Regions from separate parts of the Pseudoalteromonas sp. XMcav1-K genome, predicted to be linked through region 1. Evidence: predicted binding sites of a transcription regulator. Region 1 holds the regulator's gene; each other region holds the start of a gene.
The links. Region 1 encodes FliA, which starts transcription of late flagellar genes. Its sites were predicted from a motif close to CTAAAGNTNNNNNNNNNNNNGCCGATA; they were not measured.

Region 1 (10,473 bases):
TGATGCTCGGCAGCTTTAACTTCAACGTCACTTAATAAATTTTCAACTGGGTTAGCGACTGAGTCGCGCGCAATATCTTCTTGCAATAAGGCATCTAGATACTGCTTCATTACCTTTTCATTTGCAAAAAGTTGCTTAGTCATTCACTGCCTCTTCAATGTGTTCTAGCAAAGAAGTATAAGCAAATACCCCGCGTGATTTAGGACAATATTTGTGTGGTGCCTGCATGGCTAAACTTGCATCTCGTAATTTAGTATCGACCGGAACGACGCCCGGCCATACTTTTTCGCCATAAGTGGCACGTAATTTTTTATATGCTTCAAGTGACGCTTTAGTGCGCTTATCGTACATAGTAGGGACAATCGTATAGTTATACGATTTATTTTGTGAACTTTGCATTAGTTCCATAGTGCGCATCATACGGTCTAGGCCCTTTAGTGCTAAAAACTCGGTTTGCACTGGAATTAATACGCGGTTGCATGCAGCGAGTGCGTTAACCATTAATACACCAAGTACTGGTGGGCAATCCAAAATCGCAACATCGTATTCGTCACTAATTTTATCGAGTGCATTGCGCAAAATAAGACCCATACCACTTTTTTTACCGAGACTTCTATCTAGTGTGGCAATTGCCATAGTAGCTGGCAAGATATCTAAATTTTCTACCCCTGACGGGCACAGAGATTGCAAAATTTCTTCACGAGCCATGGTTTTACCACGTGAGAAAATATCAAACACACTCACTTCTAGCTCTTCAGAGTCAATACCAAAATAATAAGTCAATGACGCGTGTGGATCGGTATCAATCAGCAACACACGTTTACCACGAGACGCTAATAAGCCTCCCAAGGTGACTGTGGTTGTGGTTTTACCCACACCGCCTTTTTGATTTGCTACCGTCCAAATTTTCAAGCGAATACCTATTGTTCTTGTTCTCGGGTTGTTATGCGAATACCACCATTTGGTAATTCGATTACTTTAAGTGAATCGTCTTTTTCTGCATCCTGCTTTAACTTCTCCACCGCTTGCTCAGTGGTTTGTTTTGCGTTAGCTGTTATCTCAGTTCCATCGGTTTCTGGCAATGCATATTTTGAAATTGCGATCACCACCTTGCGATTTTGCTGACGCCCTTGTTCATCATTATTATCGCTAAACGGCGAGTACTCACCATACCCTTCAATAGCCATTCTTGCAGGGATTATGCCGAGATACTCAAGCCATACCAGCACTTCGGTCGCACGGGCTACCGATAAATGCCAATTAGAACGAAATACTTCATTATTTATCGGCTGATTATCAGTGTAACCACGCACTCTTAAGTAGTTTCGGTTAGCATTTAAAATTGGCAGTAATGAACGTAAAACAGTTCTTGCACGTTCAGTGGCAACCGCGCTACCGCTGGCAAACAACAAGCTTGAACTCAGCTCTATGGTAAGCCAATTCATGTCCTTTTCTAACTGCGCTTGCCCCGCTTCAATTTCATCAGATATCGCTTTTTTTAGGTCTTCTTCAAGCGCATCGAGCGGCTGGCCTAAATACTTTTGCTGTAAATTACTCAGCTCTCCTCGTCCATCGACAAGTTCTGGCCCTTTTTCTTCATTTACAATACTAATGCCGTGCAGTTGCGAATCAACTTTTGGTTCGTTGCTCGTAAGAATGCCTTCACCAGATACGCCTTTTCCCGTACCTTTGCTAAATTGGTCTGTTGTTTTAAACACATGAGAAATTGTGTCTGACAACACTGAAAATTTTTCTTCTTCGATAATGGCCATCGCGTACATCACAACAAATAACGCAAACATTAATGTCATGTAATCGGCATAAGAAACTAGCCAGCGATGTGTGTTATCGTTTTGTTCGGTTTGCTTAAAAGGCTTAAAGCGTGGCATACACGACTACCTAAACAACGACTTATTATTTTTTTCGATTAAGTACGCCGAAAGCTTTTGTTCAATGGCATTAGGCGTATCACCTTGAAGAATGCAAAACATCCCCTCAGCTAACATTTGATGATAACGGCAATGTTCATCCACTAAATAAGCCAACTTATTGGCAATTGGAATATAAAGAAGATTGGCAAAGCCAACACCGTAAATAGTAGCAACAAACGCAGTGGCAATACCCGCACCTAACATATCGGGTTGTTGAATAAAGTTCATTGCTTGAATAAGACCGAGTACGGCGCCGAGAATACCGAGAGTTGGACTATAGCCCCCCATGGCATGATACACTTGGCTTGACTCGTTAAGTGCATTGCGACGTTGCAAAATTTCGTTTTCCATGGTGTCAAAGAACTGCTGCTCGTCACTGCCGTCAACAAGCAAATTTAGGCCTTTTGATACAAAGTGATCTTTTTCATCAATAGCAAGGTTTTCTAACGACAAATAGCCGTCATGACGTACTTTTGCCGCCCAGTTTTTTACTTGCTCAATGCCTTTTGCAAAATCATGCTTAGGTGGCGTTATCACCCAAGGCAGCATTTTAATGGCTGTGGTAAACTGGTATTTAGTTGCCTGCAACATTACCGCGCCAAGCGTACCGCCAAACACAATTATGAATGCTGACAAATCAAACAAATTCGCCAGCACACCACCTTCAATGGTATACCCTAAGCCAATTGCTACAAACGCTATAATCGCACCAAAAACGGCTAGTTTATCCACAACCTATTTCCGTGTTGATATGTTTAGCAACGTCATCCAATGCGATGCTTTTCTCGCTTAAACCAGCACTTGCAACCGCTTGTGGCATACCGTATACAACGCAAGAGGCTTCATCTTGTGCCCAAATTTTAGAGCCCGCCTGTTTTAGCATGCGTGCACCATCTCGGCCATCAGCTCCCATACCGGTAAGTACAATTGCCAACACAGAATCACCGTAACTTTTTGCTGCACTAGCAAAAGTGATATCAACGCTTGGTTTGTAAGTGACACGAGCGCTATCATCTTCATAGATTTTTAGCTTTTGATTGCCGCTACGACCTTCAACTAGCATTTGCTTACCACCAGGTGCTAAATATGCAACGCCTGGTCTGAGCAAGTCGCCGTTTTCTGCTTCTTTAACTTTGATTCGACAAAGTGAATCCAATCGCTGTGCAAATGCCGGTGTAAATGCACCTGGCATATGTTGAATCAACAAAATTGGATGAGGAAAGTTGGCTGGTAACTGCGTAAGCACTTTTTGCAGCGCAACCGGACCACCTGTAGAAGTACCAATTGCCATTAACTTATATTGTTTACCAGATGCTTTTGGTCTTTCGCTTTTAGTTGCCGCACGCGAATCAACCGGTGTGGAGCGAGCAGCAAAAGTTCTATCAGGTTGACGTAACGTTGGGCTAGTGCTGCGTTCAGGTGTTGTTCTTGCCGTTGGCGCTTGATTTAATGTTGCACGCTGTGGTCTAAAACCACCTACTCGGCGACGGCCTATTTCTTTAACTTTTTGTTGAAGTACTTTCGTTGCTTCTTCTTTGTCGCGAGCAATATCTTCAAACTTTTTAGGTAAAAAGTCTAACGCGCCGGCATCAAGTGCATCAAGCGTTGCACTTGCTCCATCATGCGTTAACGAAGAGAACATTAATATTGGTGTCGGCGTTTGCTGCATTATTTGCTTTACAGCGCTAATACCGTCAAGCACAGGCATCTCAATATCCATTGTGATAACCGATGGTCGTAATTCGGCAGCTTTTTCAACCGCCTCTTTACCATTGTTAGCTGTGCCAATCACTTCAATATTGGGATCTTGACTCAAGATTTCACTCACACGACGGCGAAAAAAGCTTGAATCATCTACTACTAAAACCCTAATTGTCATTAAGTGCTCTCTTACTTTTTATTGCGACCTTGGCCTGCGTAGTGCTTTAACAAGCTTGGTACATCTAAAATTAGTGCAATGCCACCATCTGACGTAATTGTTGCACCCGCCATACCCGGCGTACCTTGCAATAAAGCATCTAATGGCTTGATTACCACTTCTTCCTGACCAATTAAGGAATCAACCACAAAGCCCATTTGTTGCGTACCTAATTGCACAATAACAACATGCCCCTGCGAACGCTTTTGTTCGCTGCGAGGATTCCGTAACAACCATTTTTCTAGATAGAACAACGGAATCGCTTTATCACGGACGATAATCGTTAGCTGCCCATCAACTAGATTTGTTTTAGTAAGATCTAAGTGGAATATCTCGCTTACACCCGCAAGTGGCAATGCAAACGTTTGCTGACCAACTACGACCATTAAGGTAGGTAGAATAGCGAGCGTCAGTGGTACTTTAATTTCAAGTACTGTGCCTTTACCTTTTTCTGATTCAATATTCACTGTACCGTTTAATTGGGTAATTTTGGTTTTAACCACATCCATACCCACGCCACGACCAGAAATATCAGAAATCTCTTCTTTGGTAGAGAAACCTGGCGCAAAGATTAAGTTATACGCTTCGTTGTTTGACAGTCGAGCTGCCTGATCGGCATCTATTACACCTTTACCAATCGCTATACTTTTCAGCTTTTCTGCGTCCATACCCGCACCATCATCTTCAATGGTAAGCAAGATATGATCACCTTCTTGAGATGCTGACAGCGTCACCGTACCGGTGCGTGGTTTACCTGCAGCTTCACGATCGTCTGGCATTTCAATACCATGATCCACCGAGTTACGTACAAGGTGAACTAGTGGATCTGCAAGTGCCTCAACAAGGTTTTTATCTAAATCTGTTTCTTCACCAACTAGCTGTAAATTAATTTCTTTTTTCAAGCTGCGCGCTAAGTCACGTACAACGCGAGGGAAACGGCCAAATACTTTTTTGATTGGCTGCATCCGGGTTTTCATTACCGCGCCTTGTAAGTCTGCGGTCACCACATCTAAGTTAGAAATGGCTTTACCCATACTTTCATTACTAACGTTAGCACCTAAGCTGACAAGTCGATTTCGAACCAATACCAGTTCACCGACCATATTCATGATTTGGTCAAGGCGTTTGGTGTCAACACGCACTGTCGTTTCAGCCGGTGGCGCTGCCGGTTTAGCTGGTGCTTTACTTGGCGCTGCAGCTGGTTTGGCTGCACTTGGCGCAGCAGGCTTAGCAGCTACTGGTTTTGGTGCTGAAGCTTGTGGTTTCGCCGGCGTTGGCTTAGCCGCAGGAGGTGGTGTTGGCGTTGCCGGTTTTGCCGCTACCGCCTCAGTATTAAATGATTTTTCAGCAGTGCTTGGCGCACTGCCCTTGCCATGAAGTTCATCAAGTAAGGCTTCGAATTCATCTTCGGTAATGTTTTCATCGTCACCCGATGAAGCCGCAGGAGCTGCGCTTTCTGGCGCACTTGTCTCAGACGCGCCACCGAATGAACCAGCGCCATGTAATTCGTCGAGTAAGCTTTCAAATTCATCATCAGTGATTTCATCAGAGTCGCTACTTTCACTCGCTTCTGGCGCTGCATTAGAGGCTGGGCCATTACCAGAGCCGTGTAACTCATCTAATAAGCTTTCAAATTCTTCTTCTGTGATATCGTCAACGCTATCGCCAGAAGATTGTGCTTCATCACTTGGCGCATCAGCATCAAATAAAATATCAACAAACGGGTCTTCTTCGACTGCTTCTGGTTCGACAATTTCTTCTGCTGGCGCTTCGGCTACCGGTGCTTCATCTGCGCTTTCAGGCTGACTAAGTCTATGTAGTTCTGCCAGTAGCTGCGGGTCAGCAGGATCGGGCTGAGCGCGATTTTGAATGTGAGCAAACATTTCATTGATGGTATCAAGTGCCTGTAAAATCACATCCATTAATTCAGGAGTAACCCTGCGTTGGCCTTGTCGTAAAACATCGAAAATATTTTCTGCGCCGTGACATGCATCGACTAGCTCTGTCATAGACAAGAAGCCAGCGCCCCCTTTTACGGTATGAAACCCTCTAAATATCGCATTCAGTAAATCAGCATCTTCTGGATTATTTTCCAGTTCAACTAACTGTTCTGAGAGCAACTCTAAGATTTCACCGGCTTCGACTAAAAAGTCTTGTAAAATATCTTCATCGACATCAAAGCTCATGCATTTTTCTCCGATTAGAAGCCCAAACTAGACAGCAGATCGTCTACTTCATCTTGACCTGAAACCACATCTTCACGTGATTCAGCATTTATAATTGGACCTTCAGCTACTTGGTCTAATTCACCATCAGCAACCATTTGTTGTTCTTGTTGTATTGTCGTTTCAGGCGATTCATCATGTTCTACAGGTGTGCCAAACACAGTTAACATATGAATCAGGCTATCCTCGACTTCTCGGACAAGCTCGATTACGCGTCGAATAACTTGACCTGTGAGGTCCTGGTAACCCTGGGCCATGAGCACTTCTGTCATTAATGCATTTAATTTATCAGAATTTGTTTTTGCTTCGTCCATAAAGCCGTTTAGCTCATGACATAACACTTTAAACTCACCAACTTTAAGATCTCGCGACATTAATTTGTCCCATTTGGGCTTAATATTGTTGAGACCTGTTTGCAAGTTATCGGCAATAGGCAGCGATGCTTCAACGGCGTCCATCGTTGTATTCGCAGCTTGCTCTGTCATTTCCATAACATAATTGAGACGTTCTTTTGCGTCAGGGATAGACTCAGTTGTTAGCGCCGATAAAGTGGTATCAAGTTGAAAATTTTTCAATGAATCATGCAGTTGACGAGTTAGTTTGCCTACCTCACCAAATAATTCATCTTGCTCAATTGCCGTAACTTGCTTTAGCAGCTCTTGCGCTTGTTGTTGCTCATCGTTTTCAAGAAACGCAACTAGCTGCTTAGCTTGTTCTAAGGTAATTTGAGGCGCAGCACTTGCTGACATAAACCTCTCCTTCCCGTTAGCCTAAACGCTCAAAAACTTTATCAAGCTTTGTTTTAAGCGTTGCTGCTGTAAATGGTTTAACGATATAACCGTTTACACCTGCTTGCGCTGCAGCAATGATCTGCTCTTTTTTGGCTTCGGCAGTTACCATTAGTACCGGTATGTGTTTTAGACTGTCATCCGCGCGAATCGCGCGCAGCAAATCTATACCTTGCATACCTGGCATATTCCAATCCGTAACTACAAAGTCAAACTCTTGGTTTTGCAGCATTGGTAGCGCAGTGCTACCGTCGTCTGCTTCTTGCACGTTTGTGAAACCAAGATCTCTTAACAGGTTTTTAATGATTCTTCTCATCGTTGAAAAGTCGTCAACTACAAGAATTTTCATGTTTTTATCCAAAATATCCTCCAGTGAGGTATGCACCTAATTGTTTACTTACTACTTTTATTCTATATCCAGTCATGGACTTTTGCTTTAAGGCGCACCATGGCCTGACTATGTATTTGGCTCACTCTTGATTCACTCACTTCAAGAATTAGCCCAATTTCTTTTAAATTCATTTCATCATTGTAGTAAAGTGACAGCACTAACGCTTCTCTTTCTGGCAAAGTTTGTATTGCCTCTACTAACGCTTTATTAAATTTATCCTGTTGAATATCAACTAATGGATTTTGTTCTTTATTGCCGAGCCCTGCGTCGATGACATCTTCATCAACACCGAGATCTTCAATGCCGATAATTTTACCATTGCTTATATCCCTTAGAATATGATGGTACTCATCTAACGTAATATCAAGTTTTTCAGCTACTTCACTGTCTTTTGGTTCACGTCCGAGTGATGATTCTAGCTGATTGATGACCGCGGCGACTTCACGGGCGTTTTTATGTACTGAGCGAGGTACCCAATCTCCTTTACGCGTTTCATCAATTATTGCACCGCGAATACGAATACCCGCATAGGTTTCAAAGCTCGCACCTTTACTGCCATCAAAGTTCTTAGCAGCCTCGATTAATCCTATCATGCCTGCCTGAATGAGGTCTTCGACAATAACGCTCGCCGGCAGACGCGCTAAAATATGGTAGGCAATGCGTTTAACCAACGGCGTATGCTGTTCGACAAGTTGCGATAATTGATTTTGATTAGCATAGGCAGCGGTTCTTTTCATAGGCGTTCCTAATTACTAACCAGTTTCTCAATGAAAAACTCTAGGTGTCCTGACGGCTGATTTGGAATTGGCCAGCTCGCCGCTTTAGTTGCAAGTGCTTTGAACGCAATTGCTGCAGGCGATTTTGGAAATACGTCAACAATGGTTTTTTGTTTACGAATCGCTTTTCGAATATTTTCATCAAATGGAACTGTTGCGACTAGCTCAAGCGATACATCTAAAAAGCGGTCGGTTACTTTTGATAATTTTGCGAAAAGCTCTTGGCCTTCTTTTAAGCTGCGTACCATGTTCGCAACTATTTTAAATTTGTACACACCGTGCTCACGGCTTAACACTTTAATCAGTGCGTAAGCATCGGTTATTGATGTTGGTTCATCACACACAACAACAAGCACATCTTGTGAAGCGCGAGAAAAACTAAGCACCATATCTGAAATACCGGCCGCAGTGTCAACGACTAATACATCATAGTGTGAGTCTAATTCGCCAAAAGCGCGAATAAGGCCAGCGTGTTCAGATGGTGTTAATTCCACCATATTTTGAGAGCCAGATGTCGCAGGTACAATTTTCATACCATACGGCCCTTCAACTAAGATATCTTCGAGGTCACATTCACCTGAAAGCACGTGAGAAAGATTACGCTCTACACGCAAACCCAGCATTACATCACAGTTTGCTAAACCCAAATCGGCATCGAGTACCAGTACTTTTTGGCCTTGCTGAGCCATGGCGATTGCCATGTTTAGAGAGACATTGGTTTTACCAACTCCCCCTTTACCTCCAGTTACCGCAATTACTTTTACAGCCTTGTTGTTGTTTTTCATTTTCCGCAGGCCACTAGCTTGATCTAATTCTGGGTTAATCATACATTCCTACTGCTTGATGCGCCATGCTTGATGCACGTCTTGCTTGCGCGTTTGTTCGTTTTGCATACAACTGCTGAGCTTTGCTGACCAATTTTTCCGCATTTGCCACACGAATGTCCTCTGGTACACGCTGCCCATTGGTAAGATAGCCTATTGGCAGACGATTTTGAATGGCTACACTGATAATTTCACCTAAACTTAGACATTCATCAAGTTTTGTGAAGATACAACCACTTAACTGTACCTGTTTGAACTGTTTAATCGCCTCTTGCTGTACTTCAAGCTGTGCTGTTGAACTTAACACAAGGTAACTGCGAATATCTACTCGGCTATTGCGCATTAAGGTGTTGAGTTGTTCAGTCAAACGTATATCTCGTTGGCTCATTCCTGCTGTATCAATTAATACTAGACGCTTATTTCTTAAATGATAAAGAATTTCAGTGAGTTCTTCTGCATTTTTAACTTGCTTTACTGGGCAGCCAATAATACGACCATAAGTCGATAATTGCTCATATGCGCCAATACGATAAGTATCTGTTGTGATTAGTGCGATATTGTTGGCGCCAAATTTTTGTGCGCCAAGTGCAGCTAGCTTTGCAACTGTGGTAGTTTTACCTACACCAGTAGGACCAACTAGCGCATATACGCCACCACGACGCAAAATCTCATTATTTGCAGTGTATAGCTGTTTGCTCAGCATATTAAGTGTTTCTTGCCACGCTTGACGCGGTGCAACGTCATCTGGAATAAAACACGCAAGCTGGTCCGCTACTGCTTCACTGATACCCATACCTTTCAAACGGTCGAGTAAAAGAGCACGAGTTGGGTCACGGCGCGCCATATCTTCATTCATTAAGCCAGAAAGTTGGTGCTCAAGTAACTGTCTGATCGATGCCATTTCATCACGCATTGCTTGCATTTCATCAAGCGACTGAGCTTGGTTGCCATAACTGCTTTGTTGCTTTGGCTTAGCAAAGCTATCAAGGGCATCTTGCTGTGTCGATGTGAGTGAATCATCGTCATCAAACCAATTACGAGGCTGCTTTGGCTCAGGTGCTTTATCAAATTGAGGTGATTTTTTCGCTTGGCGCTCAAGTAATGCCGATAAACTATCTGCTACCGCTGCTTGTTTTTCAGGGGTCGCTGTTTGTGGTTTTGGCTTAACAAAATTATTACTAAAACGAGGCTTTTCTTCGCTTAACTTAGGCGCTGCAGGTGCAGCTTGCACTGACTTTTCATAATCAACAGCTGCCACAATTTCAACACCATCAGCCATGCGCTTATTTGACATGATAACTGCATCAGGACCTAGCTCATGCTTTACTTCATTCAACGCGCTGCGCATATCTTTAGCAAAAAAACGTTTAATTTTCATGTGACACCTCGTCTCTACTTATCACTGTTGACCGACTGAGCAAACAATTTTGATCTGCTTTTCTTCAGGTACTTCCTGATATGACATCACGCGCAAACCCGGTAGGCTGTGTTTCACAAATCGCGATAACACGCTGCGCAACATACCTGATGTCAACAGTATTGAAGGTTCACCCGCCATTTCCTGGTTTTGATGTGCATCGCCGAGAGAATTTTGTAGTCTTTCTGCGAGCCCTGGCTCAA
Region 2 (10,473 bases), on a different contig from region 1:
AATGGCCGACGTTGCTAATCTACCAATTCCAGATCCAGAAGATGAACTGGGCTATGTGATGAATGCCGTGCGTACAATTCGCCGTGAATTAAAAGGTGAAGTACCGTTAATTGGTTTCTCAGGTTCGCCTTGGACACTTGCAACTTATATGATTGAAGGTGGTAGCAGTAAAACATTTGGCAAAATTAAAAAAATGGCTTTCTCAGAGCCTGAGATTTTGCACATGCTACTCGATAAGCTTGCTGATTCAGTTATTAGTTACCTTAACGCACAAGTTAAAGCCGGTGCGCAATCGCTGATGATTTTTGATTCATGGGGTGGTGTACTATCGCCGCGCGATTACAAAGAGTTCTCATTAACTTACATGCAGAAAATTGTAGATGGGTTAATTCGTGAAAACGATGGTCGTAAAGTACCTGTTACTCTATTCACTAAGAATGGCGGTTTAAACCTAGAAGCGATCGCAGCGACAGGCTGTGATGCAGTAGGCCTTGATTGGACTGTTGATATTGCTGACGCGCGTCGTCGTATCGGTGATAAAGTAGCGCTACAGGGTAATATGGATCCTGCAATGCTTCATGGTACGCCTGAGCGTATTCGTCAAGAAGTACAGCGCATTCTAGAGGGCTATGGTGACGGAACTGGTCATGTATTTAACTTAGGTCATGGTATTACACCAGAAGTTGACCCTGAAAACGCTGGAGTGTTTATCAACTCGGTAGGTGAACTAAGTAAACAGTACCACAACAAATAATGTACAGAGCCTTGCACTAGCAAGGCTTTTTTCTTTATGGCGATTACAGATTCTATTACTTGGCCTGGCAGCGTTGCCAATGCGAAGTTAATTCAACAAGAATTAGCTGCTAAAGTTAAATTAACAGCAATGCAAAACTCTGTTCGATACATTGCGGGTATTGATGTTGCATTTCCTAACAAGGGTAAAACAACACGAGCTGCCATTGTGGTGCTCAGCTTTCCTAGTCTAGAAGTGGTTGAGCTGACTGTTTATGAAGCGCCGACCGTAATTCCATATATTCCTGGAGTATTAAGCTTTCGAGAAGGTGGTGCAATACTAAGTGCGCTTGCGCAACTCAAAACCTTACCTGATGTTTTAATGTTTGATGGTCAGGGTATTGCGCATCCGTTGGGACTCGGAGTAGCGAGTCATATAGGCGTTATTTTAAATGTGCCGACACTAGGCATTGCGAAAAGCTGTTTGGTTGGTAAATTTGATGAGCCGGAGTTAACTAAAGGGTCGATTTCAGACCTGGTGATTAATTATAAGAAGAGTGGTTATGTGGTGCGTTCACGGGATAAAGTGAAGCCGCTTTTTGTTTCGCCTGGTCACTTAATAACAAAAGAGCAAGCTTTGCAGCTTGCTCTTCAATGTGTTACTAAATATCGTTTACCAGAGCCAACTCGGCTCGCCGATAAGCTTAGTAAGAATCAGATGTAGTATCAGCCATCATTGATGCTTCACTAAGTTCAATTAACTTAATGTAGTTTTGCGCTGGCCAACTTCGATTATTCGCTTCATTCAGTGCTTGTTGCAGTAACACTTGACCTTCTTGTACACGGCCAAGTTCAGAATGTGCACTACCAAGTACTGATAATAGCACTGGGTGATTATTATCAACCGCACGCGCTAACTCTGCATATTTAATTGCACTTTGTGCGTCACGTAACTCAGCAACGTCAGAAAATGCAAGTAAGCGAGAATATTCGATCATTGCCGGTAAATACTGGCTATGCGCTGCAGTTTTTAGCATTTCAGCAGCGGTTTCAACATCATAATGAATACTGCCGTAATTTAGCATGATGCGTGCTAGTTGATATTGCGCGCGTTCATTGCCAGATTCTGAAGCACGTTGTAACCAGTTAAATGCTTTTTCTTCATCAGGTTGGCAACCTTCACCATTTTCAAAACAGTGCATTAAGCGCATTTGTGCATCATGATTTCCATTAATAGCGGCTTTGTAATACCAATCGATATGCTCGTTTTCAGATGCTTTTTCAAGTACACCGTGTTCTAACATTAATGCATAGCGATTTTGTGCAACACTGTTGCCTTTATCTGCAAGCTCGACAAGCTTGGTTTTGTATTCAGTAAGTGCACGCTCAAATTCACGTTTAACTTTGCTATTTTCAGAGCCAAGCGTAAATGAAGCAACCAGATCAAATACGCGACGCGGTTCACCTGTTGGGCTTACATCAGGCTCGAATTTCCATTTTTTCACTGCTTCTAAAGCAGCTTCATCGATAACGCCTTTTGGAAATGATGCTAGAATTCGGCTATCTTCAACGACCCCACTTTCGTTGACATTATAGCCAATTGTTACCCAAGCTTTAGACGCTGAACGAGTGTTGCCATCGATTTCAGGTTCTACACGTTCTAATAATTTAGCGCGCTCAGGAAAGAAATTGGTATGCTTTGAAATAGGCGCATAGCGTAAATCATGAAGCTTTTTACCAAAGCTATCTTTTAAGTCGATATATGCTTCTTTTGCTTCTCGGCGCGAAGGTACCTGCTTACGTAATTCGCGATATTTATCTTTCGCTTGTGGGTGGCCAAAATCTTTAGCTAATAAGTACCAAGCGTAGGCTTTGGTGATATCTTTTTCGACGCCTTGGCCATTTAAATAGGCAGTTGCGAGATCGTATTGCGCATTAACATGACCAAGTTTTGCAATCTTGGTTAGTTCGCTCACATATTTTTCAACATCTCCCTGTTTTTCATAATACTTTGCAGTTGAATAGTCCGCAAAACTGCTTACAGAAAACAAAGATAGTGCTGAGGCAAGTAATAGAGTGGGGGTTTTCATACTTAACAGCCTATTATTATTTTTTTAGGCTTTTAAGTTTACAATAATTTTACACGATCTCAAGCATTAGTTTAAAAAATCGGCACTTTATGTGAATGTTTGTAATAAACCTGACATAAAGTACCTTTTTGCTTTATTTAATTAACCGATTCAATCCGTTAAGCGCAGCTACTCGATAAGCTTCTGCCATTGTTGGGTAGTTAAATGTCGTATTAACAAAGTATTCTATGGTGTTGCCACCATTTTTTTGTTCCATTACTGCTTGTCCAATGTGAATTATCTCAGCGGCACGCTCACCAAACACGTGAATGCCTAGAATCTCTTTCGTTTCAATATGGAATAGGATTTTTAGACTGCCAACTTCTGTACCTGCAATTTGTGCACGAGCTAAATGCTTAAACTGTGCGCGACCTACCTCATACGGTACTTTTGCAGCGGTGAGTTCTTGTTCTGAACGACCAACTGAACTGATTTCTGGAATAGTATAAATACCGCTTGGAATATCACGAATGAGTTTTTTATTACATTCGCCTGTGGTGATGGCATCTGCTGCGATTCGACCTTGATCAAATGCCGCACTTGCAAGGCTGGGGTAACCAATTACATCGCCAACTGCGTATATATTTTCAACTTCAGTTTGATAGTTTTCATTTACTTTCAAATTGCCTCGGCTATCTGAGCTTAAACCAATCGCTGATAAGTTAAGCTTGTCGGTGTTACCTGTTCGGCCGTTGGCAAATAGTAGGCAGTCAGCTTGCATTTTTTTACCAGATTGCATATGCATAATGACGCAATCATCGCGGGTTTCTACTTTTTTAAACTCTTCGTTATGGCGAATTAAAATGCCGCTATTCCAAAAGTGGTAACTTAATGAATCAGATGTTTCTGCATCAAGGAAAGCGAGTAGGCGATCACGGGTGTTTATAAGATCTACTTTTGCGCCTAGGCCGCGAAAAATAGAAGCGTACTCACAGCCAATTACACCTGCACCGTAAATAATAATATGACGAGGGTCGTGCTTGAGACCTAAAATGGTATCGCTGTCGTAAACGCGTTTATGATTAAAGTCGATTTCAGCAGGGCGATACGGACGAGAGCCTGTCGCAATGACAATTGTTTGCGCTGATAATGATTCGCTCGAGCCGTCATCTTTTAAAATTGAAATCGTATTTTTATCAACAAAGCTCGCCTCGCCATGAATTAAGGTAATACGGTTACGATCATAAAAGCTGGTGCGTAAATTAACCTGCTTTGAAATTACGTTACTCGCATGATCTAAAATATCTGGGTAGGTCATGCGCTCTCTGTGAGCTTGTGAATTAAACAGCGGGTTTGAATTAAACTCAATCAAGCGACTAACCGAGTGGCGCAGTGCTTTAGATGGAATTGTACCCCAGTGAGCACAACCACCACCCACTTTCGGTTGTTTTTCAACAACCGCTACGCGCTTGCCACTTTTCGCAAGGTTCATAGCCGTACCCTCACCACCAGGGCCAGTACCAATTATAATGGCATCATAATCATACTGTTTTTTAGTCGCTTGTTTTTTTGTCACAGAGTGTTCCTTTAACTAGTTTATTGCGAGCCCTTTAATTAAGGCTTTGTTTAACGCCAGCCAGTTTTGTTGTTGGTTTATTAAAGACGCTTTAATGTCATTATACTGCTTTTTCAATTGTGATTGCTCACATTGCTGTATCACTTTGTTTTTGCGCATCTCTAGTAAGCGTTTTCTTACTTTATAATAGTGCTGTATTTTACTTAATAACAACTCATATTCGTGCTGTAGTTTATCTAATTGCACATGACTGTCTTGCTTTTCAAGCAAGGTGCGTTTGGTTTTTTCCATTAAAGTTGCCGCTTTTGCGCGTTCAATTCGCTCTTGCGGTGTTTTGCGTAACTTTGAGGCTAATCCCAAAAATGCTAGTGATTTTATCAGCCATTTTGTCGGATCGTAATGCCACCATCGGATACCATTGCGGTAATCAGATGCAAAAATATGATGGAAGTTATGATACCCCTCACCGTATGTGAATAACGCTAAAAAGCCATTGTCGCGGGCGGTGTTTGATTCAGTGTAAGGGCGAGAACCCCAAATATGTGCCAGCGAATTAATGAAAAAAGTGAAGTGTTGGCTCAGTACTAAACGCAATAAACCCGCAAGAAGTAACATTCCCCATACATTACCAAACACCAAACCAAGTACCAGTGGGATACCCAAGTTGGTAATCAGAGTAAGCGTCAAATAATGTTTATGTTGCCACATAACAACACGATTTTTTTGTAAATCTCGGCAGTTTGAGTAGTCGTTGTATCGATGTGCTTGATATTCGCGCAGCATCCAACCAATGTGGCTATACCAAAACCCGCGAGTCGCAGCGTAAGGGTCGTGTTCAGTGTCATCAACTTTGCCATGATGCAGGCGGTGATCTGAACTCCAATGTAACGCGCTATTTTGAATTGAGAACGCACCGCCGATGGCAAAAATAAATTCAATCACAGGATGGGTTTCATAAGTTTTGTGCGCCCATAAACGGTGATAACCGGCAGTAATTGATAAACCGCAATAAAACATACACGCAATAAATGCGATCCAGTTTGCGCTACTGTAGCCATACGCTAGACCGTACCAGGGCACGATGGTAACAGCAGCCAAAAAAGTGATGGTAAAAAAGAGGGTATTAAGCCAAATAATAGGTGGTTTTTTCATTCTTAAAAATCTCAGCGTACACTTGTACGCTAAAATAGTTTTATATGGCCTTTTAATCAAGTGAATTCGACAAAATTCATAAATATTTTTTCTGTGGTAAACTGCGTGCAAATTAGATGGGGGACGTATGTCGGGTATTCGCGCACAACAAAAAGAAAAGACAAGACAGGCTTTAATTGCAGCGGCTTTTAACCAGCTAAGTGCTGAGCATAGCTTTTCTAATCTAAGTTTACGTGAGGTCGCTCGTGAAGCGGGAATTGCACCTACGTCTTTTTATCGCCACTTTAAAGATATGAATGAGCTTGGGTTAACCTTAGTTGATGAAGCAGGCTTGATGTTGCGTCAATTGATGCGTCAGGCTCGCCGTCGTATTGAAAGCGGTGGCAGTATTATCAATATATCTGTGTTGACGTTTATGGAGTTTATTGATGAGTCGAGTAACCAATTCCGTTTATTATTGCGAGAGCGTTCGGGTACATCAAAAGCTTTTAGGGCGGCAGTTGCTCGTGAAATTAAGCACTTTATTCTAGAACTCGCGCATTATTTAGAAAACGAGACTGGTTGTGATGCTAATCATGCGTATATACAAGCAGAAGCAATGGTTACGTTAGTATTTAACGCAGGCGCTGAAGCGCTTGATCTCACTAAGCCACAGCGTGAACAACTTACCGAGCGTATTATTTGGCAATTGCGTTATATTGCTAAAGGGGCATCAAGCTATATCAAAGAAAAAAAAGCAGCTAAATAGCTGCTTTTTTTGATGGATGTTTTACTTGCGCGTTAAAAATACGCCGGATTCGATATGATGGGTATACGGGAACTGATCAAAAATGGCAAAACGCGCGATGGTATGAGTTTCAGTTAGTTGCTGCAAATCTCTTTCCAGCGTATCTGGATTACATGAAATATAGATAATGTTGTCATACCCTTGCACTAAATCAGTGGTGTCTTTGTCTAAACCTGCACGGGGCGGATCAACTAATATACTTTGACAGTTGTAACTTTTAAGGTCGATACCATTTAAGCGGGAAAACTCTTTTTCACCATTCATTGCCATAGTGAACTCTTCACTCGACATACGGATTATATCGAGGTTGTTGATTTTGTTTTCGGCAATATTAAATTGCGCAGACTTAACCGAAGACTTGGAAATTTCGGTGGCTAGTACGCGATTAAAGCTTGGCGCTAATGCAATTGAAAAGTTACCGTTACCACAATAAAGTTCCAGCAGATCGTTATTAAGAGGTTTTGAGACATCAATTGCCCACTCGAGCATTTGCTCATTTAGCTTGGCGTTTGGCTGAGTAAAGCTATTTTCAACTTGCTGATAAACAAGTTCACGATTATCTACATTCAGCTTTTCAATGACATATTCTTCACCAAGCACAATTTTTTGCTTGCGAGCTCGGCCAATAAAATCGATATCAAACTCTTCTTTTAGTAACGCCTTTAGCTTATTAGCCTCGTTTACCCATTCGTCATCAAGTTGCTTGTGATAAATCAAGCTAACAAGAATTTGTCCGCTTAATGTCGACAAATAATCAATTTGAAAGAGTTTACGACGTAAAATTTCATTCGGTTTTAGTAGCTCTAACAAACGAGGCATTAATTCACAAATTAATGGTGCTGCAGGATCAAACTGATCAACTCTGATTTTCTCTTTTGTTTCAGGGTCAAACATAATGTGAAATAAATCTTCACCTTCATGCCACACGCGAAACTCTGCACGTTGTCTGTAATTTTTTGCTTCAGACGCAAATACTTCTAATTTTGGCGCGTTAAACTGCGCAAATTGTTGGCTGATACGTTGTTCTTTTTCAGCAAGTTGTTCGTCGTATTGTGAAGTATCTATTTGAATTACAGGCATATGCTTTTTAACCTCTAGTGTGCGAGTCGCGCTATTGTAGGTTGTGGTTTTTCTTTGTCCAGTTATAGCATAGAAAAAATGTGACATACTTATACTGACTCACTTAAATAGCGAATCATTTGCGCGGGCTTTTTTGATTGCTAATCACGTTGTTATTTATCGATTTAGAAGGACTACATCAGAAAACTCCGCCTTAGCAACATCGAATAACATACTTAGCTAAGTGGTTATTACCATTATAGAAGGAAAACGAATAGTGCTTAAATTAATGATTTATACTTAAGTTGTTCACTATTTGGTCGATAAGTAGATGTTCTGAAATGGAGGCAATGATTATGAAAGTTGGTGGATTGGGGTATCAACCTGAAAACAAGTATGGTTTTTCTCAAAATAAACCAAACGAAATAGCACAAAACGCATCGTCTAAAGATGTTTTTACCATGTCTCAACGAATAACAATTGCAAGTCAGATCTCCTATCAAAAAATGATGGGGACAATACCATTTGAAAGTAAAGTGGAACCGCCAGCCACAAGTAATACGTTTGATTTTGAAGAAGTGGCTAAAAATGTACTGTCCTTTGTTAAAGGTGCCATTTTAGGTGCTCAAGCGGACGGAGCTGATGAAGGCTCACTGGCCAATATGCTTGAGCAAGCACGTAAAGGGATAAAGCAAGGTCTGGGTGAGGCAATTGAAGAGCTTAAAGACAGCGATTTGTTTAGTGATGATATTGAAAAAGGGGTCGAAAAAAGCCGTGAATTTATTTTTGATGGCCTAGACGAATTTGAAGAATCTTTATTTAACCCAGTAAGCGAGCAGTCAAAGTCTACGAGTTTTAATGCGCAGAATTATTATAAGCTAGAAAATGGTGCGAGTTACGAGATTAAAACAGCTGAAGGCGATGTAATTAAGTTAACATACAATAGTCAGTATCAGTCGTCGGAACAATTCTCTTATAGTAAAGATGGTAATGACGAGTCGTTCAGTTATTCGTCTTCTCAGTCGAGTTCACAAGCTTACTCATTTTCAGTCGAAGGTGATTTGAATGAAGATGAAGTAGCAGCAATTAATGAACTTATGTCAGATTTGCAAGAAGTTAGTAACGAGTTCTTTAATGGCTCGCTTGATGAAGCGTTTGAGCAAGCAAAAAATCTAAACTTGGATTCTCCACAATTGGTGGCTATGTCGATGAACTTGCAGCAAACAGAAGTAAGAGCAAGTGTGAGAGAATATCAAACGACGCAACCAGGTCGAGAAATTGCTAAGCAATTTGAACCAATAAATGAAGGGCTAAAAGAAAGCTATGACAAAGCGAAGCCACTCAATATTGAGAATCAATTGACGCAATTATTAAATTGGCTGAATCAACAGCAGGCTAATAAAGAGAATCTGTTGGATTACAGTACTAGCTTTTTTGAACAGCTAAATCAAAAGCAACAGAAAGAAAGCTAGGTCATCGCTTGTGAATTAAAAAATCTATGGCAAACTACTCGGGTTAATAACGTATTAGGTCGGGTAGTTTGGCTAAGCACATTGTTGTATTTGATTCTGGCATTGGTGGCACATCGGTACTTGAACATATTCAAGCGAGTTTACCGAGTGCGAAATTCAGCTATCTTATGGACAACAAATACCTGCCGTACGGAAAACGTTCTTCACAATTTTTAACGCAGCGTATTACTAGTCTGTTAACTCAATTTATTAAAGTAATTGAGCCTGTCGATATATTGGTTGTTGCCTGTAATACTGCGAGCACACAAACATTAGTGCAACTTCGCGCACAATTTGATTTTCCAATAGTAGGCGTTGTACCTGCAATTAAACCAGCAGCAGAGAAATCCCTAAGCAAACGAATTGGCGTATTAGCAACGCCTGCCACAGTTGCAAATGAATACACCGCGACATTGATTAATGATTTTGCAAGAAGCTGTGAAGTTGACTTATATGGTTCTAGCGAACTAGTAAGATTAGCTGAATACAAGTTCTGGTTTAATACATTAGATATGCAAGCGTTAGCTCAAGAACTCGATAAATTAGCAATAAACAGTGAAATTGATCATTTAGTTTTGGGGTGTACGCATTTTCCTATTATTGCAAATGAACTTAAACAGTTAATAAAGCATGATTTACAACTACTCGACTCTGGTGAGGCTATTGCAAATCGTGTATCGAGTCTCATTGGCGAGTGTAATGTAGTAGATAATAAAAAGCAGCCAGTAGATTATTATGCTACGGCTGCTTTAGAACAGACTAAATTACAAATCTCAGTGATTAATGATTAACACTATCATCCGAAGAATTATTGTCATCTGACTTTTGTTTCGCTTCACGTACTTTTAAAGTGCGCTGTTGAAACTCTTTATCATTTAATGCCGAGATAATTTTATCGGCATCCTTTTCTGCGACTTCTACAAAACCAAAGCCGCGACGTTTACCAGTATGCTTATCCTTTAATAGGCGAACAGAGAATATTTTCCCGTGTTGTTCAAATAAACTTCTAACAACCGCTTCGTTTGCCTTATAAGGTAAATTACCCACATAAAGTGATTTACTTGCCTCTTTCTTTTCAGTTGCACCATTAGCAGAAAAGGTTGCAAGAACACCACCAATCAAAATGCCTACAGCAATAGCCAAAGATGAACTTGTAAGTACTGATGATAATGCAAAATGAACTACGGCATAGCCGATAAGAGATGCGATAAAAATTATTATTAATGATTTTTGTTGCGATGAACTCATTTTAAAGATTCCGAATTACACAAATTAAACATAAAATTAACAAATGTTCATGCTTATCTTATCTTACTTTGCTCACAAGGCAATAATATCAGAACAAATAAGCGGTAAAATTATTTAAGTTAAGTTTAAAAAGCCCATTAAACGGCCAAAAACGTACAAAAATGAGCTGTTTTGTACGTATTTCACCCAAACGATCCAAAAAACTAAAAAAAGTTTGAAATAGGGGTTGATCCAAATTCGGATCTCTCTATAATGCGCCTCCACCAACACGGGGAACGACGCAGCATAGCAGCGAATCACGAGTTGGTTGAGTCAAGTAAAACTGAGTTTTGAAACTTT
Region 3 (10,473 bases), on a different contig from region 1:
CCACGCCCTGAAGGCGTTATTGGTGGCTTATTCTTATTTGGTTACGGCTTCTTTAGATTTATTGTTGAGTATTTCCGTGAGCCCGATGCGCACATCGGCCTTTATGGCGGTGTGATTTCGCAGGGACAAATTTTGTCGCTTCCAATGATTTTAGCTGGCCTTGGTTTAATGTTCTGGGCGGCAAAACGCCAACAAAAAGAGTGTAACGCATGAAACAGTATTTAAAGTTATGTCAGCGTATTGTTGATGAAGGCCATTGGGTAGAAAATAAACGCACCGGTATTCGCTGCCTAACGGTGGTAAATGCTGATTTAGAATATGATGTTGCCAACAACAAATTCCCATTAATTACGACACGTAAAAGCTTCTATAAAGCGGCGATTGCCGAGTTATTGGGTTATTTACGTGGCTATGATAACGCCGCACAATTTAGAGCGATTGGTTGTAATACCTGGAACGCCAATGCTAATGAAAATAGTGCGTGGCTAAACAATCCGCACCGTAAAGGTGAAGATGATATGGGCCGTGTCTATGGTGTTCAGGGGCGTGCTTGGCAAAAGCCCGATGGTACAACGCTCGATCAATTGAAAAAGATTGTTGATAACCTTAAAAATGGCGTTGATGATCGCGCCGAAATCTTAACTTTTTACAATCCAGGTGAGTTTGATATGGGCTGTTTACGCCCATGTATGCACACACATACATTCTCACTGTTGGGTGATACGCTTTATCTAACATCTTATCAGCGCAGCTGTGATGTGCCGCTTGGTCTTAACTTTAATCAGATTCAGTGTTTTGTACTATTAGCATTAATGGCACAAATCTGCGGATTAAAAGCGGGTAAGGCGTACCATAAAATTGTAAATGCCCATATTTATGAAAACCAACTTGAGTTAATGCGTGATGTGCAGCTAAAACGCGAGCCGTTTGAATCACCAAGCTTAACCATTAACCCAAATATTAAAACGCTAGAAGATATTGAAACATGGGTGACTACCGATGATTTTACGGTGGAAGGCTATCAATATCACGAGGCGATTAAATACCCATTTGCCGTATAACTACAATTAAGGAAGAGAATAATAATGAAAGCAGTCATTCCTGTAGCAGGCTTAGGCACACGTATGTTGCCAGCAACCAAAGCTATTCCAAAAGAAATGCTTCCGATCGTCGACAGACCATTAATTCAATACATTGTTGAAGAAGTTGCCGCAGCTGGCATCAAAGAAATCGTATTGGTAACGCACTCGAGTAAAAACTCGATTGAAAACCACTTTGATACGAGCTTTGAGTTGGAAGCGACGTTAGAGCGCCGTGTTAAACGTCAATTACTTGAAGAAGTTCAGGCGATTTGTCCAAAAGATGTAACGATTATTCACGTACGCCAAGGTGAAGCAAAGGGGTTAGGGCACGCTGTTGAGTGTGCCAGACCAATTGTCGGCGATGCGCCGTTTGTCGTGGTGTTACCTGATGTAATTTTAGATAACGCGAGCTGCGACTTAAATAAAGATAATCTTGCCGACATGATTACCCGTTTCAATGAAACTGGCCACAGTCAAATAATGGTTGAAAAGGTTGCTGATGAAGACGTCGATAAATTTGGTATTGTGAATATTAACGGCAATGAACTACTACCTGGTGGCAGTACAGCAATCAAAAATATTGTTGAAAAGCCAAAGCGCGATGAAGCGCCTTCTAATCTTGCTGTGGTAGGGCGTTACGTTTTAGATAAATCCATTTGGCCGCTCCTTAAGAAAACGCCATTGGGCGCTGGAAATGAGATTCAACTTACCGATGCCATTGCAATGCAAATGAAAGAGCAGCAAGTCGATGCCTACTACATGAAAGGTAAAAGCCACGACTGTGGCTCAAAGCTTGGCTATATGAAAGCTAATATTGAATATGCACTGCGTCGTGATGACCTTAAAGATGAATTAAAGGCGCATATTCAGTCGTTACTTTAGTTTTTCAATGCTTTTTGAGAATGCCACTTCAAAGTGGCATTTTTTTTGCTTTATTTTTGTGATGTCAATGTGTTTGAAGGTGTCACAAATGAAACAAATTTTTTGCATTGGTTTTACTAGCCTTGTACTGTTGGGTTGCTCAAGTGAGCCTGTAATCACACAACCAATTGAAGCTAAAGTATTTAATCAAACCAATGTATCTGAACGAAATGTGCATAGCTTTGCAAAGCAGCTTGCCGTAACTATGTTTGATACCATGCCTAAGTTAAATGCAGATAATCGCATTGCAGTGGGAACCTTCTTGCCGGAGCAAGATCTCAAAGATAAACAAGACCCGCAATTGATGACCCTTGGCAATCAAGTTCAGGCAAGTCTACAGACACTTTTTACGCAAGTTGGTGCAAGCGTTATAGAATTTAAAACTTCAGAATATATCACAATTGCCGATACCCAAGACATTATGCTGACACGCGACAAATCACAGTTGTCTGATAACTTGGCTGTTGATTATTTTTTAACAGGTACAATCAGCAAGATTGAAACGGGCTTTTTAGTGAGTGCAAGATTAATAGACTTATCTGATAAACGGGTTGTTTCGGCAGCAACCGAAATGTTCCCAGCTAACGTTAATTGGCAGCAAAGCAAGATATCGTTACGTGATGGAAAACTTTATAGGAGTACATACTAATGAAGGTTCGCATGGTTAAATCAATCGGAGTCGCTTCAATAGCTGCTGTTGTGGTTGGATGTACTACATTGGGTAACAATACAACGGTTGCAGCTAGTGACGAAACAACTGAGCAAGTAGATAGTCGTTTTCAAGCTTACAGTGCGGATTCGTTTATGGCGAATAAGGGGACGGTTAAAGAAATTAAAAATATTAACCATTATGTGCGAGGATTAATGCATCAACTTGCAGATAATGTTAAATACGTTAACCAAAGCACTCCAATTGCTGTGACTAGCTTTGTGCTGCTTGATAGTGATTTACAAAAAACTAATTTAGTCGGTAATCAGATTGCTGAAAGTTTTATTCATGAAATTCATAAGCTAGGTTTACCTGTTTTGGATTACAAGACCACTGATTTTTTCCGAGTGAGTACGGAAGGAGACTATATTTTTAGTCGGGACTACATGGAGTTGCGTTCGGATTTACCAATAGATTATGTGTTATCAGGTACCCTAACGAAGCATCAGAAAGGGTATTTAGTCAATGCTAGAATCATTGGCATAAAGTCGAAAGCAGTTGTGGCGTCAGCGCAAGGGCTCGTGCCAGATTATGCGATAAAGTCACTGCAAAATACCAAAAACAACGATGGTATTCCGTTACGCAAAGGTTAGGGCAGTATTTATGAAACATTTAATCGCGGGAGTAGCAATACTTGCTTCTGGTTGTCAAACTACAGTGCAACAATCTCAAGAACAGAAGAAAGTGTATCCTGTTGCACAACATCAACCAGCGAATCGAATTGCACCAATTAATGACTATTTGCTTGATGAATATGCGGAACAAATCGCAATGAAATTGATGGCCAACCTTGATGCAGAGCCAGAACTGGTTCGTTTAGCCGTAACATCATTTGTCGATTTAGATGATAACCTACAGTATGCAAGTCGATTTGGAAATCAACTTGCTGAATCGATGCTGACAGAAGTTCAGGCATATGGTTTAAATGTAGTAGATCATAAAGTCATGCCAGTTGTTCGCATAGATGGTAATGGTGATTACACCTATTCTCGTGATGTTAAGCAACTAAACTCTCAAGGTGTTATAAATGCCGTGTTAAGTGGTACGTTACTATATAAAAGTAACGGTGTGGTGATTAACTCTCGCATTACTAGCTTGAGTGACCAGCGTATAATAGCCAGCGCCAAATACACCATCCCATACAGTGTTGCATTTGATGAATAGCACGTAAAGGTAAACTGTTGTTCCTATAAGTTGCTTGCTTTCTCTTTTTACTCTTTGATAATCTTGAATAAATGATATTGTTCTCGTAGCTCAGTTGGATAGAGCATTCGCCTCCTAAGCGAAGGGTCGCAGGTTCGACTCCTGCCGGGAACGCCATTAACGCCTATAAAGTTTTAACCCGTCTTTTTTGTTATTTGAACGTCATTAAACAGTCTTTTAAATCGAGCTATCTTTTATTGCTATGTAGCCGCGTGATTAACGTATTTCTTGAAGGTTACGTGTTTAACCCGAGTTATTTTGCGATAGAACAGGTTATTAAAACTAAATGCTAAGCTCTGGCTCTAGCCCTAGCCCTAGCCCTAGCCCCTTAGAAGCTTGCTAACGTAACCAAATCACCAATTTGTACGTTTGCCAGGAGTTTGTCGCCTATCACTTGGGCAATGGCGGTGTTTTGATTTATCTGAGTGACTCTCAACTGGTAATCAGTATTAACAATAAGCTGCTTTTGATTAAACCCTTTGCGCAGTGCTACTTGCAGCTTTTGTCCTTTCACTAGATTATTTTCAGCGCCAAGGCTAATGATCACGGTATCGTGATCCACGCTTAAAATACGTGCTTGCGCTGGAATACAGGCAAGATAGCTTGCTAAATCTTGGCCAAGCTTTAAGTTGATATCTGATATTGCTTGTCCATAAGGCATGGTCCAAAATTTTTCACTGTTCACATCGATACGGGCTGTTTTTTTGGTTTGCCAAGTGGCAAATGTATCGTAGTGTGTTTGTTTTAGCAGTTCGCCAGTTAAGCCATTGTATAGCGCCGTATTAATCGAGAAAAAACGTTCATAAGCTTTATTTTGCCAAAATGCTAACGATGAACTCTGTTGCTCACCAAGAGATAAGTCTTCTATTTGCGATATCCAGACAAACTGACTGTTATTTTGGTCGGCAATTTGTTGAATAAGGGCGCTTGAGTTGGCATCAAAATGCGCGGTGAACAGGTTTTTGGTATTAAGCTTACGGTTAATATCGGCTTTTGTGTTGAATAAATGGGTAAACTGATACAAATGCTTTGCGAGCTTTTCGCTGTATGCTTTTGGTAATTCAAAAATTTGACCATAAGTTGCATGGCTCGGAGTTTTAAAACCTGTTCTTGTTAGAGCCACATTCTTTTTAATCGATGAATTTTGGCAAGTCTCGCTATTATCTAAAATATCTAGTCTAAGTGTAATTGAGAGCGTGTTGTCTGATTGAATTTCATCAATTACTTCAATCTGATCGATTGCTCCATGAGAGTAAACTTGGGTACTTGGTGTTTGCCAAATGCCATTTACCACTTGCTGTAGACTAGTAACTTGCGCACCTGAAAAGAGTAAAGCTTGCTGAATAGCGTTTTCGGTTGCCATCATTCGAGCTTGCTCAACATTACCATTGCGTATTTTGGCTTGGCCGGTTGATTCATACCAAATTGCATGAGACGAAAAGCTCACAATAAAAAGAAGTAATACTAGATGTCGCATAGCGCAGCTCTCAATTTAAACCTTAGTCTGTATATTCAATTTCTGTACCAAACTATACAGTGGCGCGAAAATTGCTAAATCAAATGTAATATGCATTTGTATGGTGGCAACATGTTGAAATCAATTTTCAAAACGTCAACTCTGGTAACGAGCTTATATTTATTAGGTGGCTGTAGCCAACTGTTTGATAAACATATTGAATATGAATACCAAACACCAGATAACTACCCAGTGCTATATGCGGTAGGGTATGCACCGATCAGTTTGCAACCCGGTACAACAACCGAGCAAAAATCGATTATGGCAATGAAGGCATCAAAGCTTGAGGCTTATCGTGAACTTGCGGAACAAGTCTACGGACAAAAAGTTGACGCGCAAACGAGTGTTAAAGGCCTAATCGCTAGTAATGATACTTTGAAAGTACGTGTACAAGGTGTTGTACGTGGTGCGAAAGTAACAAAAAGCTACGCTGTGGGTGATACGTATGCAACAGAAGTAGAGCTAGATATGAAATTGGTACATGACTTATATATTGGTCAAACAAAACCAAGAAACGTAAAAAAAGTAACCTACTACTAGCAGGTTACTTTTTATTAGTAAATTCAGATTACGCTTTTAGCCCGCGAGCAATCGGGTTAGGTAGAGAGAAAGATTTGCCCGTTTTGTCGTATCCGGTATGACTTTTACCAAATAAGATATTCTTCAACTTTTGTGAAGCAATCTGGCTTTGATTTGCTGCTACTTGATTCACATCATTCTGCTTTTTGCAGTCAGCTAATACCTGATTAATTTGGTTGATTGTTGGCTGATATTCTGCTTTATCAATACCGTCTTGATCGATTAATTTGGCAATGTGTTGGTCACGTTGCTGAATGGACTGCAACGATGCAACTTTGCTTTCAACAACAGATATTAAAGATTCATGATCGCGCGCAACTATAGCTTCTAATTCCTGCTTTAGGATGTCAGCCATAGTATTCAACTCATCAAGTTGTTGCGCTAATATCTGTTCTAGATTCATAAACTATCGACCGAAAAGTTTAAATTCAAGCTTATTGATATTTTCAGCAAGCTTCTCTGCATCAATTTTGTATTCGCCGTTAGCGATCGCTTTTTTAAGCTCGTTTACTTTTTTCTCATCAATACCTGATGATTGCTCCGCTTTTTCATTTAGCTTTTTAAGCTGTTGAGCTTGCGGTGTAATGCTCACTGAATCGCTAGTTGCCTTTGCAGTAGCAGTATTCACTTGCACTTGTTTATTAGCAGTTTCAGACGCTTGCTGCTTAGAGCTTTCAAGCCTGACGTTTGCTTGGCTGTTTGAGCCTTGATTTATTTGATTAACCATGACAGTTCTCTCTACTAAGATTTCACATCTTATGTATCGGCATCTCGGGTACAACCTTTAATAAAAAATGCACTATTTTTATTAAATTTGTAACCTCTTATTTAACCTGAAATTTCTACTAGAGTACAGCGCTAAATTGTGACTTTTACCAGCTCAGTGTTTAAAACTCTTGCCTGAATTTTCTTTTTAGATTTTACATTGCGAATACTAATGTTGTCGCCTATGCGTCCATCTTCAAGCGCTTCACCTTGTGTTTTAATTGTCATGCCTTTAAAGCTTGCCAAAATAGTAATTTTATCGCCTTTACAAATAGTACAAATATAATTGTAGTTGATAGTTTGTCCCGCACGAACATTTCGTTTACTGCGGCTACCTATTAAGTTAGTACTCGATTTAAATTGATTCGAACGCGTTAAGTGTTTTGCAACTTGCTTGCTGGTTAAATGTTGTGCGGTAATTCGTTGCCCTTTACTGATCCCTTTTGCTGCCGTAATCACTTCAACGAGCTCTAATTGCTTTACATGCACAAAAACTTGCCAATTATTTTGGTCTAAACACTTAATTTTTATAGTAGATTGCCGATTAGTATTGATAGGATTTGCGGCACTTACTTGCAACTCGCGCTGACATGTTCGCGTTTTAATACGAGTGTCGAGCGGTAACGCCGTAATCGACAACTGCGAATTAGGGTGTTGGTTAGGGTTGGGTTGTTTGTTATCGGCAACATAATCTATTGCGATTTGCTGCAATTCTAACTTACTGTAAACCTTTGCTTTGAGTGAAGTCATAGCAAGCGCAGTAATTTGTATTAAAATAAAGAAATAAAGATTTTTTTTAAACAAACTCATAATGTTTCGACTATGCTTTATGGGTAAAACAAGGTATAACTAGCGAGTGTCAAAATTATGGCACATCAAGGTTATACGGTAGTACAATAACAAAGAAGCAAGAAGTATTCCTTTTCATTGCTTCAAGTTAGGAGATTGAAATGGCAGGCATTTTAGATTCGGTTAATCAGCGAACGCAACTCGTAGGTCAAAACAGGCTGGAGTTGTTGCTGTTTAAGTTAAAAGGCAGGCAGCGGTTCGGAATTAACGTATTTAAAGTACGTGAGGTTTTACAATGTCCTAACTTAACGGCAATGCCAAAATCTAATCATTATGTTAAAGGTGTGGCGCACATACGTGGGCAAACAATTTCAGTTATCGATCTTTCTTTAGCTATCGGTGGCCCTGGGATCCAAGATACAAAAGATTGTTTTATTATCATCACTGAATATAACCGTTCAGTGCAGGGCTTTTTAGTCGACTCGGTTGAGCGTATCGTTAATATCAACTGGGAATCAATTATGCCACCGCCGTCAGGTTCGGGCCGTTATTCGTATTTAACTGCAGTAACTGAAATCGAAAAGGAACTGGTTGAAATACTGGATGTAGAAAAGATCCTGAATGAAATTTGCCCAGTAAACACCGAGGTGAGTGCTGATTTGGTTTCAGATGGTGAGATGCAAAAAGACCTTGGCGAACGTATTGTATTTATTGCCGATGATTCGACAGTTGCGCGAAACCAAGTGAAACGCGCGCTTGAGCCATTAGGCGTGCAAACTGAGGTGGCAAAAAATGGACGCGAGGCGCTAGTTCGCCTGAAAGAAATTGCCGAGAAAGATTGTCAAAGTGTGGTCACTGAACGAGTAGCGCTACTTATTTCAGACGTAGAAATGCCAGAAATGGATGGGTATACGCTAACAGCCGAACTAAAGGCTGATCCCAGAACAGCACCGCTTCATGTTATATTACATACATCACTCAGTGGTGTATTTAATCAGGCGATGGTTGAAAAAGTCGGAGCTGATGATTTTATTGCGAAGTTTAACCCAGACGAGTTAGCTACTGCGGTTAAAAAGTGGGTTCATGAAGATTAGACCAGCGAGTAATAAACTTGAACAAAAACTTAGATGATAAAGAATATCAGCAATTTAAAAGCTTTTTAGAGCAGCAATGTGGCATTGTGCTAGGTGACAATAAACAGTACCTAGTAAAGAGTCGTCTTGCACCTTTAATGGCAAGGTTTGATGTCGACTCTTTATCAGAATTAGTGACTAAAACGCTTAGCCCGCGTGAACGTCAGTTAAGGGCTGCAGTTGTTGATGCAATGACAACTAATGAAACCCTGTGGTTCCGTGATACATATCCATTCGAATTGCTTAAGAATAAACTTTTCCCTGAACTTTCGGAGCTGCGTAGACCTATTAAAATTTGGTCTGCTGCAAGTTCTTCAGGGCAAGAGCCGTATTCAATCGCTATGAGTGCCGCTGAATTTAAGCAGTCAAAGCCAGGGGCGCTAGCGGGCGTTAATATTGTTGGTACAGATATATCTAACACCATGTTAGATATCTGTAAAAATGCTGAATACGATTCGCTTGCGCTGGCACGTGGCCTTTCACCTGAAAGGCGTCGCAAGTTTTTTACGGATTCAGATCACGGTATGGCAAAAGTGAACGATGATATAAAGCGGATGGTGAGCTTTCGCCACTTAAACTTGTTAGATTCGTATGCACTTATGGGGAAATTTGAAATCATTTTTTGTCGTAATGTATTGATTTATTTCTCACCGGAAGTTAAAGCAAAAATTATTAAACAATTTCACCAAGCCCTTAGCCCTAAAGGGTACTTATTTCTAGGCGCGTCAGAATCTATGACCGGATTAAGCGAGGATTTTGAAATGATCCGCTGTAATCCAGGTATCATTTATCAAAAAAAATAATTAGTCAGTAGCTCTGGCTTACTATTTGCATAACTTCTTCAAAGTCACTTTTTTGGAGAAGTTATGGCTATCAGTTTTGACAGAGCACTCGGCATTCATCCGCAAGCTACTCTTGCTCGTTCGCAAAGAGCAGAAGTGCTAGCAACCAATATTGCTAACGCAGATACGCCAAACTACAAAGCGCGAGACATCGATTTTTCAAAAGCCCTTGAACAGGCTAAATCGAGCCAATCTAAGCGCTTGTCGACCACTCACGAAAAACACTTCGATCTATCTATTAATAGTTTAGAAAGTAACACCTTGTATCGAGTACCCACTCAGCCTGATACCGGTGACGGTAATACTGTGGATATGCAGGAAGAACGTAGTAAGTATGTTCAAAACGCAATGGAGTACCAAGCGAGTATTAACTTTTTAGGCGGTAAGTTTAAAGGCTTGAAAAAAGCACTAGGTGGGCAAGGGGCATAATTATGAGTCTATATAATGTATTTAATATTTCTGGTACTGGCATGAGTGCACAATCTGTGCGTTTAAATACGACTGCAAGTAATTTGTCTAATGCTAACTCAGTGAGTTCAAGTGCGGATGAAACTTATCGTGCGCGTCATCCTGTTTTTTCTGCAGAATTGAGCAAAGCGGTTAACGCACAACAAGGTGAAGCGGTTGGAGTAAAGGTGCTTGGTATTGTTGAAAGTGACAAACCGCTTAAGCGTGAATTCAATCCAGAACATCCGCTGGCTGATAAAGATGGCTTTATCTATAAGCCGAATGTCAATGTTGTGGAAGAAATGGCAAATATGATTTCGGCATCACGTAATTACCAAACCAATGTTCAAGTAGCTGATGCAGCGAAACAAATGCTGTCTCGTACTCTGCGCATGGGTCAAAACTAATAGGAGCTGATCATGACAACAAACGTGAGTAACGATAGTTTTATTGATTCAGTTAAATGGAAAACACCTACAGGTGTTCC

Region 2: the regulator FliA is predicted to act here: its motif matches at 7,675-7,701, upstream of ACHSBP_RS00530 (DUF5610 domain-containing protein).
Region 3: the regulator FliA is predicted to act here: its motif matches at 6,772-6,798, upstream of flgM (flagellar biosynthesis anti-sigma factor FlgM).

The regions. Positions count from the first base shown of each region.
Region 1 is NZ_JBIPJE010000035.1:178,971-189,443, forward strand. Features, by position in the region: gene ACHSBP_RS07010 (chemotaxis protein CheW) at 1-143, opposite strand, end outside; gene ACHSBP_RS07015 (ParA family protein) at 136-912, opposite strand; gene ACHSBP_RS07020 (flagellar motor protein MotB) at 921-1,889, opposite strand; gene ACHSBP_RS07025 (flagellar motor protein) at 1,896-2,663, opposite strand; gene ACHSBP_RS07030 (chemotaxis response regulator protein-glutamate methylesterase) at 2,656-3,810, opposite strand; gene ACHSBP_RS07035 (chemotaxis protein CheA) at 3,822-6,035, opposite strand; gene ACHSBP_RS07040 (protein phosphatase CheZ) at 6,050-6,823, opposite strand; gene cheY (chemotaxis response regulator CheY) at 6,840-7,223, opposite strand; gene ACHSBP_RS07050 (RNA polymerase sigma factor FliA) at 7,274-7,990, opposite strand; gene ACHSBP_RS07055 (MinD/ParA family protein) at 7,999-8,856, opposite strand; gene flhF (flagellar biosynthesis protein FlhF) at 8,849-10,231, opposite strand; gene flhA (flagellar biosynthesis protein FlhA) at 10,253-10,473, opposite strand, start outside.
Region 2 is NZ_JBIPJE010000014.1:34-10,506, reverse strand. Features, by position in the region: gene hemE (uroporphyrinogen decarboxylase) at 1-754, shown strand, start outside; gene nfi (deoxyribonuclease V) at 791-1,456, shown strand; gene ACHSBP_RS00555 (TonB family protein) at 1,437-2,822, opposite strand; gene sthA (Si-specific NAD(P)(+) transhydrogenase) at 2,956-4,377, opposite strand; gene ACHSBP_RS00545 (fatty acid desaturase) at 4,393-5,529, opposite strand; gene fabR (HTH-type transcriptional repressor FabR) at 5,657-6,277, shown strand; gene trmA (tRNA (uridine(54)-C5)-methyltransferase TrmA) at 6,299-7,396, opposite strand; gene ACHSBP_RS00530 (DUF5610 domain-containing protein) at 7,732-8,847, shown strand; gene murI (glutamate racemase) at 8,916-9,677, shown strand; gene ACHSBP_RS00520 (RNA-binding protein) at 9,667-10,134, opposite strand.
Region 3 is NZ_JBIPJE010000019.1:995-11,467, reverse strand. Features, by position in the region: gene lgt (prolipoprotein diacylglyceryl transferase) at 1-213, shown strand, start outside; gene ACHSBP_RS01195 (thymidylate synthase) at 210-1,061, shown strand; gene galU (UTP--glucose-1-phosphate uridylyltransferase GalU) at 1,086-1,964, shown strand; gene ACHSBP_RS01185 (FlgO family outer membrane protein) at 2,053-2,652, shown strand; gene ACHSBP_RS01180 (FlgO family outer membrane protein) at 2,664-3,305, shown strand; gene ACHSBP_RS01175 (FlgO family outer membrane protein) at 3,316-3,876, shown strand; tRNA gene ACHSBP_RS01170 (tRNA-Arg) at 3,956-4,032, shown strand; gene ACHSBP_RS01165 (flagellar assembly protein T N-terminal domain-containing protein) at 4,244-5,392, opposite strand; gene ACHSBP_RS01160 (LPP20 family lipoprotein) at 5,504-5,971, shown strand; gene flgN (flagellar protein FlgN) at 6,000-6,413, opposite strand; gene flgM (flagellar biosynthesis anti-sigma factor FlgM) at 6,417-6,737, opposite strand; gene flgA (flagellar basal body P-ring formation chaperone FlgA) at 6,869-7,525, opposite strand; gene ACHSBP_RS01140 (chemotaxis protein CheV) at 7,726-8,658, shown strand; gene ACHSBP_RS01135 (protein-glutamate O-methyltransferase CheR) at 8,676-9,500, shown strand; gene flgB (flagellar basal body rod protein FlgB) at 9,564-9,968, shown strand; gene flgC (flagellar basal body rod protein FlgC) at 9,971-10,393, shown strand; gene ACHSBP_RS01120 (flagellar hook assembly protein FlgD) at 10,406-10,473, shown strand, end outside.